2 regions of the Bradyrhizobium sp. USDA 4538 genome follow, and region 2 is predicted to be linked to the other one. Evidence: riboswitches for the same ligand, from Rfam matches in the RefSeq annotation. Region 2 holds a riboswitch; the other holds the start of a gene.
What was found. Region 2 has a riboswitch for cobalamin ahead of J2R78_RS21050 (TonB-dependent siderophore receptor). Riboswitches for the same ligand answer to the same signal wherever they lie in the genome.

Region 1: linked by a shared signal. The riboswitch ahead of metE (5-methyltetrahydropteroyltriglutamate--homocysteine S-methyltransferase) and the one ahead of J2R78_RS21050 (TonB-dependent siderophore receptor) in region 2 are both predicted to bind cobalamin.

Annotation. Positions count from the first base shown of each region.
Region 1 is NZ_JALJZE010000001.1:1,282,197-1,286,406, forward strand. Features, by position in the region: gene metE (5-methyltetrahydropteroyltriglutamate--homocysteine S-methyltransferase) at 1-1,668, opposite strand, end outside; cobalamin riboswitch at 1,770-1,970, opposite strand; gene J2R78_RS05605 (nodulate formation efficiency C protein) at 3,310-4,158, shown strand.
Region 2 is NZ_JALJZE010000001.1:4,671,024-4,675,233, reverse strand. Features, by position in the region: gene J2R78_RS21050 (TonB-dependent siderophore receptor) at 1-1,639, opposite strand, end outside; cobalamin riboswitch at 1,746-1,941, opposite strand; gene J2R78_RS21045 (GTP-binding protein) at 2,170-3,099, opposite strand; gene J2R78_RS21040 (amidohydrolase family protein) at 3,101-4,210, opposite strand, start outside.

The sequences.
Region 1 (4,210 bases), 3.4 Mb from region 2:
CACGGTGATCGGCTTCGGCCGCGAGACGTCGCCAAACAGGATCGGTGGCCGAACGCAGCGCGAGCCATAGGATTGTACCCAGCCGTTTTTGGTAAATGCGAAGCCGGCGAGTTGCTCGCCGAAGTACTGCACCATGTCATTGCGCTCAAACTCGCCGTGCACGAGCACGTCCAGGCCAATGTCCTCCTGCCAACGGACAACACGCGCAGTCTCCTCCTTGAGAAACTTGTCGTATTGCCCGTCGCTCATCGAGCCTCTCGCGTGCGCCGCGCGGGCATTACGCACCTCTGCGGTCTGCGGAAACGATCCGATCGTCGTGGTCGGAAACGCCGGCAGTTTGAAGCGCTTGCGTTGGATCTCGGCACGGCTGGCAAATGGGCTGACGCGCCGTCGCATGGTCTGATTGATCGCACTCATCCGGACGGCGACATTGGCGTCACGGATCTTCGGGGAAGTTCCGCGGCGGGTGGTAACGCGCTCCGATTCCGCAAGAGCGTCGGCAACATCCTGATCGCCTGCGAGTGCCCGTGCCAAGGTCGCAAGCTCGCGAATCTTCTGAACCGAGAACGCAAGCCAGCTCTTGACATCGGAGGCAAGTTCCGTTTCGAGTTCAACATCGACCGGCACGTGAAGCAGCGAACAGGATGGGGCGATCTGTACGCGATCCTTGCCGAGCTTCGCAATGGCGGGATCGAGCCGCTGGCGCAGCGCCGACAAATTCGTCCGCCACACATTGCGACCGTCTATCACGCCGAGTGACATGACGAGTTCACTTCGCCCGGCAGCAATGATCTGATCCAATAACTCCGGCGCCCGAACCAGATCGACATGCAGGCCGGCAACAGGTAGGCGCAAGGCGGTGTGAAGATTGTCGCCAAGGTGGCCAAAATAGCTGGCAACCATGATCTTGATGGCCGGCCCTTCCTTGGCGAGCCGGTCATAGGCATGCAGCAAAGATTTTTTTGCCCCCTGATCCAGATCAAGGACCATACAGGGCTCGTCAAATTGAACCCATTCTGCTCCGCGTTTGGCCAATTCCTGCAGAACCTTGATATAGATCGGTATCAGGTCATCCAGGAGTGACAGTGGCTGGATCGCGGGATCCGCACTCTTGCCTAGCTTCAAGAAAGTGGCCGGACCGATCAGGACAGGGCGCGTCTGAAAGCCAAGGGCCTTGGCTTCCTCATACTCCTCGATAGGCTTGCGAGAGGAGAGTCTGAAAGTCTGCCCCCGATGAAATTCCGGAACCATGTAGTGGTAGTTGGTATCGAACCACTTGGTCATCTCCTGCGCGGGTGCGCCATAGCCGCGAGGTCCGTGACCGCAACTCGCATCCTGACTGCCGCTTTGTGAACCGCGTGCCATGGCGAAATACGTCTTGAGAGAAGCAGGCTCGGCTTTCGAGGCATAGACTTCCGGGATAGCGCCGACCATGACACTGGTGTCGAGCACCTGATCGTATAGCGAGAAATCGTTCGACGGAATGATGGTGACACCGAGGGATTTCTGGCGCGCCCAGTTCGCCGCACGTAGGCCGGCTGCGTCCTCGAGCAATTGCTGTTCGCTGATTCTTCCGGCCCAATAGCTTTCGAGCGCGAGTTTAAGCTCGCGTCTTGGACCGATGCGCGGCGTCCCGAGCGTGGCAACCGGAAGTGAGAGAAGAGACATAGCGTTAACCCCATGTTGGGGGCAAAGGCCATGGCGGACGCAGGCAGGAGACGTCGCGCGAGCGACGGCTGCTTGGCGCACCACCGGGACACCCCGCCCGTGGACGAACATATTGTCGGGGCAGGTCTCCTGGCTCGCGGGTCATCGCCACTGTCCGGCCTTCCCGAAGCCGCGCAGGCTTCAGTGACTCTGTTGGACAGCGGCTCGCCGCTCACAGTTGCGGGGGCAGCGCCGGCATCACCGGCTTCCCTCTTAGCTCCGGATAAAACAGGAACCGGAGAACCTCGACGACTTGGATTATCGGCAAGACAACTCCGCCGTCAACCTCTCAAATTGATGCTGCGACGTCTCCTACGTGTTGACGATGCACGGCCACTCTTGATCGCGACGTTGAAGGCACTCTCCAATCACAGATATCGGGGTGACCGTCTGCGAGGCGCGTTGGCGTCGGACCGCGTGTCAGATCATGGAAGAGACGAATGCGGCCTGGGCGATGAAGGTCACGGTGCCGAGACAGGACGCTCTTCACGCGATCCAGCTTTCGAACATTCATCGAGCCTTCGCTACGTCCCCCTTTCTCCACCAACAACCAGTGTGAATAGGCGCGCTATACGCTAAATCCGGCAGCGTACTCAGCGAGCATGTTGATCTACGACCAATCCTGGTAGGCGCCATGCGGACGTTTTTGGCGATACTGCGAAAAGCAAGCATAGTGAATCACTAACGAAAAGAGTAGCTCGCAATGAAAATGGCTGTTTGGAGTGCCCTCAGCGTCTTTGCTGCTGCCGTCTTTGCGGTCGGCCTGTTCGGCTGGATAGCAAGGCCACTTATGAACCCGGCGGTCAGACAGATGTTCTCGAACGTTTTGAGCAGTTCAAGCCGAAGCTAGCTCAACCCGAGGCTTGGCCTTCTTGCCCGGTCGATACGACTGCATGGAAGCGCAGCTCCTCCAATGTTGACTACGGCGACGAACAGATAGACGCCGGTCACGATAGCGGGCCATCACGCGAGCGGCGAATGCCATCGTCCCATCGTCTGCCTGACTTTTGAACTTGCGAGCGCCAATTCCAAATCGCTCGCCGCTGATGGGCGGCTTCGCCTCGTTATTGGCCATAAAGCGCCAAGCACAACCGGCTGAGGCACTCTCGACCTTGGCAGCAGCGGCAACGACCCCGGACCACACCGGTTCGGTGGCGGCAAACCTGCACCCAATTGTCGTCTGGCTCCTGGCAGCAAGGCTTTCAAAACTGCGCTGCTCGAAGATCCAGTGCGTGACAGGAATGAGCCACGAAAGTCGCTGCGAATAGGCTTAATGGCAACATAAATAAGGTGCGCAGGTCGGAAAGTCGACAAAGGCGGCACAAATCTGGTGCGAACTGCCTGCTATTGCCTGGCACGAAGAATGCAAGTCCTCGCTTGCCCAGGCTTCTCCTCCTGGGCTGGTCCAGCATTGCAAGTTGAAGCTTTGGCTGACCACTGAAGTTAGCGGCGCGTGACATCGAGGGACAGCGCCTGCTTGCGCGGGACATCAGCAGGTGCTCGCGTCACGTTGCCGCTAACTTCTAGCGATCTCGTAGAGCACGTCGAAGATTGTCCGCTTTGGAATTGACGCGTGCATGAGAACCAGATGGGCCGGCCGCAATGAAGAGAATGTCTGGAACGCGCGTGCTTTGGTTCTGTCTCGGTCGATCGCTGATCTGCCTGGCCGGGCTGGCAGCGACAAACAGCAACGTTCGCGCCAATGACAGCGCGCTTGTCGAAAGGGTCAAGTCAACGTGGCGAGCGCAAGACGGCGAGACTATAGAACAAATCATCTCCAAGGTCTCGAAGGTGGCTCACTTCGTCCCTCGGTCGTGGGGAGTCGCTGAAGGAATTGACCGAACAGAGTATGTGTACTTTTCCTGGACCAGGCATCAAGACAACAAATCAGACGAACAGTACGCAATCACTTGGAAGATCGCGACCGACGGAACGATCAAACTTGCATCGCCATATGCCAAGCCGATTGAATTTGGCTGGCGCGCCTTTGCGCTCTCATTGATCGCCAGTGAGGTCACCGATGGCGAAAGGGACGCAAATCTTCGCTTTCTGCACGATCCTGTTAACTTCAACTTCGTAACGACCGCACAAGGCAAGCTCGGCAATCTACTGCGGCACGGCCGGTGCCATATCATTGAGCCCGTTGCGGTGGATTACGTGGCGAAACCGAAGGACAAACCGACGAAAAAGGGTGATCTTTGGCGCGTTCTGCTTTTGGTGAACTGCAAGATCCCAGGGCCCCATTATTTTACTCACAACGGCGTCATCGCTTTCGAGAAAAGCGAAGGACAAGATTGGGAGCCTCAATCTTTTTTTGCCAAACGTATCGCAGCCTTTCCTGCAGGCTCTTGGTTCGATCGCATAGAGCCAAATGAACGAGAAACAATAGAGAGGGCGCGAAAGGCCTCGGCCAATGATCGCACAGAGCAAGATCGCGGCGCAGCTCCTTGACGCTGAGCGCCTCTGAGTAGCGGCCAAAGCAAACACGCTCGGAAACGTTGAC
Region 2 (4,210 bases):
AGATCAGATTACTGACCGGATCGACGCCGACCGCGTACTGGCCATAGAACGCGAGGTTCTTGATCGGCTCGTAAACGAGCCCCGCGCGCCAGCTGGTGCCCGATAGCGCCGTCTCGAAACTGTTCGCCGGCGTCTTGTAGTCGGTGCGATCCACCTCGGGACGGTCATACCTGACACCGGTCACCAGCGACAACTGATCGGTCAGCAAGAGACGATCCTCGGCGAACAGCGCGTATTGATTGACGATCGCATTGAAGCCCGGCGTGGTCGCCGTCGTCGTCGCGAAGAACGATCCCGGATCGAACACGTAAGGATTGACCGACGACGCGCCGCCATAGGGCGAGTTGTTGGTGTGGGTGAAGTCGATCCGGTTGACGTCGAAGCCAGCGACGACCTGGTTCGCAAGGCCGAACACGTGACCGCTGAAGGTCGCATCCATCCGGTTGCCGAGCTGCTTCTGGTCGTGGAAGATCTCGATGTAGCTCGCGCGATCGATCAGCCGGGTCTTCGGATTCCAGGTATAGTTTTCGATGTCGCGCCAGTGCCGCTCGCTGGTCAGGTAATACAGCGTGTTGTTGACCTTGATGCCGTCGGCGACGTCCCACTCGGTCTTGAACTGGGTCCAGCTGTCCTGATAGCGGATCGCGCTGTCCAATGCGTTGTAGTTCTTGAAGCGCAGCGCATCCTGGATCGAACCGTTGATCAGCGGCGTGCCGAAATAGCGCGACGGGCTGCGGTCGCCGTAGTCCTCCGACAGCGTGAAGGCCAGATTGTCCGACGCCTGCACCCGCACGGCAGCGGAGACCACCGCGTTCGAGGTCTTGTCGCGATCGACCCAGCCGTCCGACATGTTGCCGGTGGCGTTGATGCGGTACGACACATTGGGATTGATCGGACCGGTGCTGTCCACCGAGAGCCGCCGGGTCATGTTGCTGTCGAGCGAAACTTCGGCCTCGTTGTAGGGCGTATTGAGCGGTTTCTTCGGGATCACGTTGATGACGCCGCCGATCGCGCCTTCGCCGTACAGCACCGAGGCCGGGCCGCGCAGCACTTCGATGCGCTGCGTCGACCAGGTGTCGTAGGGGAACGTCAGCGTGCCGGAGCCGATATAGAAGCGCGTGCCGTCATACAGCGTCATCACCGAGTTGCTGCCGGCAAAGCCGCGGGTGCTGAACGACAGGCCGCCATTGCCGGGTGCCGGCGTTGCGATGAAGCCAGCCGCGTCCTGGGTGACGGCATCGAGCACATTATGCTGGCCGCGTTCAGCGATGGTCTGCGCCGTGATGATCTCGACGCTGGCCGGCGTCTGCAGCGGCGTCAGATTGAGACGACTGCCGGTGCCGCCCTGCGTGGTGGCATTGAGCGTCGGCGATGCCGATCCCGGTACGCCCGACGCTGCGACGCGCGGCGCGTTGCCGGTTGTTGCGATCGTCGCGGGCCTCGGCCGCGCCGCGGCGGCCACGGCACGGCTTCGCGCCGCGGGCTTCGGCCTTGCCACAGCGGAAGGCGCGACCTCAATCGGATCGAGCCTGGTTGGTGGAGGCGTTTGTGCCGAGCCTTCGGCCGGCAACAGCAGCGATGACAGGGAGCAGAGAAGACCGAGGCGCCATTTGCGCGCAACGGGAGAGGACGGAGACATGAAAAGGACTCGCGGTAACGTGGCACGTCACCGCGAACGCGGACTGGCGCATTGCCCAAAAGGCAGTGCTCCGATCCCACCAGGACGCCCCCGCCCGATGTGCTCGCGTGTGACCACGACTGACGGCAGGTCTCCTGGCTCACGGGTCATCGCCTGTCGACGCCTTCCCGGGCCGATGGCCCAGTGGCAATTTGACGAAAGGCTCGCCGTTTACAGTTGCGGGGACAGCTGCGGCATTGGGGTTACCCTCGCACCGCATTCCCTTTTGATCCCCGAAGGGAACCGTCGGCAAAAACGATAGGTGCTGGCTGCAGGGCTGTCAATTCGATGCGATTGTCGCACACATGCTTTGCGAGATGCTGCTGCGGCGATGACACAGCGACGTCGAGGGCTGACGCCGAAAGGCAACCCGTCATCCTGAGGAGCGCGGCACGCGCGTCTCGAAGGATGCACGGCCCGGCTGGTGGCCGATTCATCCTTCGAGACGCTGCTTCGCGGCTCCTCAAGATGACGGGAAACGTAGGTTCGCGTCACTGAGCCTCGACACATCCCTGCATCACCTCATCAATCTCCGCGCGCGACAGCGCACCCATCTCGGCGATGAACACGATGCGCGTGCGCGGCACGCCGGGCGACGGCACGCCGCCCGCAGCCAGGGTCGCGCGGCCGCCGGCGAGTTGAAGCACGGTCAGCCGCCCGGGCTGCTCCACCGTCTCGAACAATCCCTTCGCCCGCGCCAGCTTCGGCGCCAGTCTGCCGATCGCCTGCTGCAAGCGCGGCAGCACGACGGGCCGCTCCGAGGTCCAGCTCAGCGTCTCGAAGCGATCGGACGCCGGCCGTCGCGGCGCGGTCTCGCGCGGAGCCGGCACATGATCGAGGTCCGTCGGGAACAGCAGCGCGGCCGGCACCTCGCCATGCAAGGCATCAACCACCACGGCCGCCGGACGCGCCGCGCGCACGGCGTCGCGGATCGCGGCGCACGCAGCGGCGTCAGTCAGATCGACCTTGCTCAGCGCCACCACATCCGCCGCCCGGAGCTGCGAGCGCAGCAGCGCATCGTTCAGCATCGCCGCAGGTTGCGTCGCGTCGACCACGCACAGCACCGTCTCCAGCGGCGCCTCCTTCCAGATCACGGGATCCATCAGGTTGCGCACGATGTCGGCGGGATCGGCGATCCCGCTGGTCTCGATCACGATGAATTCGGGACGCGGATCACGCCGCAGCAAGGTTGCGAGCGTGCGCAGCAGGTCGCCCTCCAGTGTGCAGCAGATGCAGCCATTGCTCAGGCTGACCACGCCGTCGCCGGCGCCGGCGATCAGCTCGGCGTCGATATTGATCGCACCGAAATCGTTGACCACGGCGGCGATGCGCCGCCCTTGCGCATGCGCCAGCAGATGGTTGACGACGGTGGTCTTGCCCGCCCCGAGAAAGCCCGCGACCAGCAGGATCGGGACCGGCACATTAGCCTCCGGTGACGGGCCGGCGCACCGGCCGGCCGGGACGCGCCGCGACATCGAGCACACCATCGCTGATCAGCGGCTGGCCGCTGACCACGAGATGCCGCACGCCCTCCGCCGGACGATTCATCGCGGAGAAGGTCGCGCGATCGCTCAACGTCTCGTAGTCGAACACCACGACATCGGCGTCGGCGCCGACCTGCAGCCGGCCCTTGGCCCGCATCGCCGGCGTGCTCGCCGACAGGATCTCGGCCGGGATCAGCGCGCATTTGCGGATGCCCTCGAGCAGCGACACCTTCTTGCGCTCGCGCACCCATTCGCGGATGAAGCGGGTGAAGCAGCCCGCCGAGCGCGGATGCGAGGTGGCATCGTCCGGCAGCGGCCAGGCGTCGCCGCTGTAGGGACGGCCGTCCGACAGCGTCCACGGCATCGCGTCGGAGGCGATTGCGCCGCCCGGATACAGCACCGCCATGTCGAGCAGATCGCGATGATGCGCGTTGTTCTCGATGTCGAGCACATGCCACAGTACCAAGGTCGAGGGCTCTTCGGCCTGTGCCGCCAGCAGCTCCTCGCGACTGCCGAAACGGTGACCGTCGGTCACGCGCTGCACCGAATCATAACCGAGGCCGTTGCGCTCCTCGAATTTCGGATCGCTGAAGAAGGTCGCCGCCAGCACGGTCGAGCCGGTGCCGTAGGGATAGGCCTCCACCGTGATCGGCAGGCCCTGCGCCTGCGCTTTCGCGATCAGCCCAACACAGCGTTCGATATCGGTCTTGCTCGACGAGTTGAAGTGGCAGATGTGCATATGCGCGCCGGTGGCGCCCGCGTAGCCGATCAGGCGGATATAGGCCTCGGCCGCGCTCTCGGGATCGATCCGCGACATGTAGGCGACGTGGGTAAAGGTCGGCACCGCATGATCCGCCGCGAGCTGGCACACCGCGGTCAATTCCTGCACGCCGGCGCCCGGCGCATAGGCGTTGAGAATGCCGATGCCGATGCCGCCCTCGTTCAGTCCGTTGGCGAGGCGCTCCAGGATGCCGCCGACCTCGCCTTCGGTCGCGACGTTTTCGATCCAGCGGCGATCGCGCATCGCGGCACCAAACGATTCCAGCGA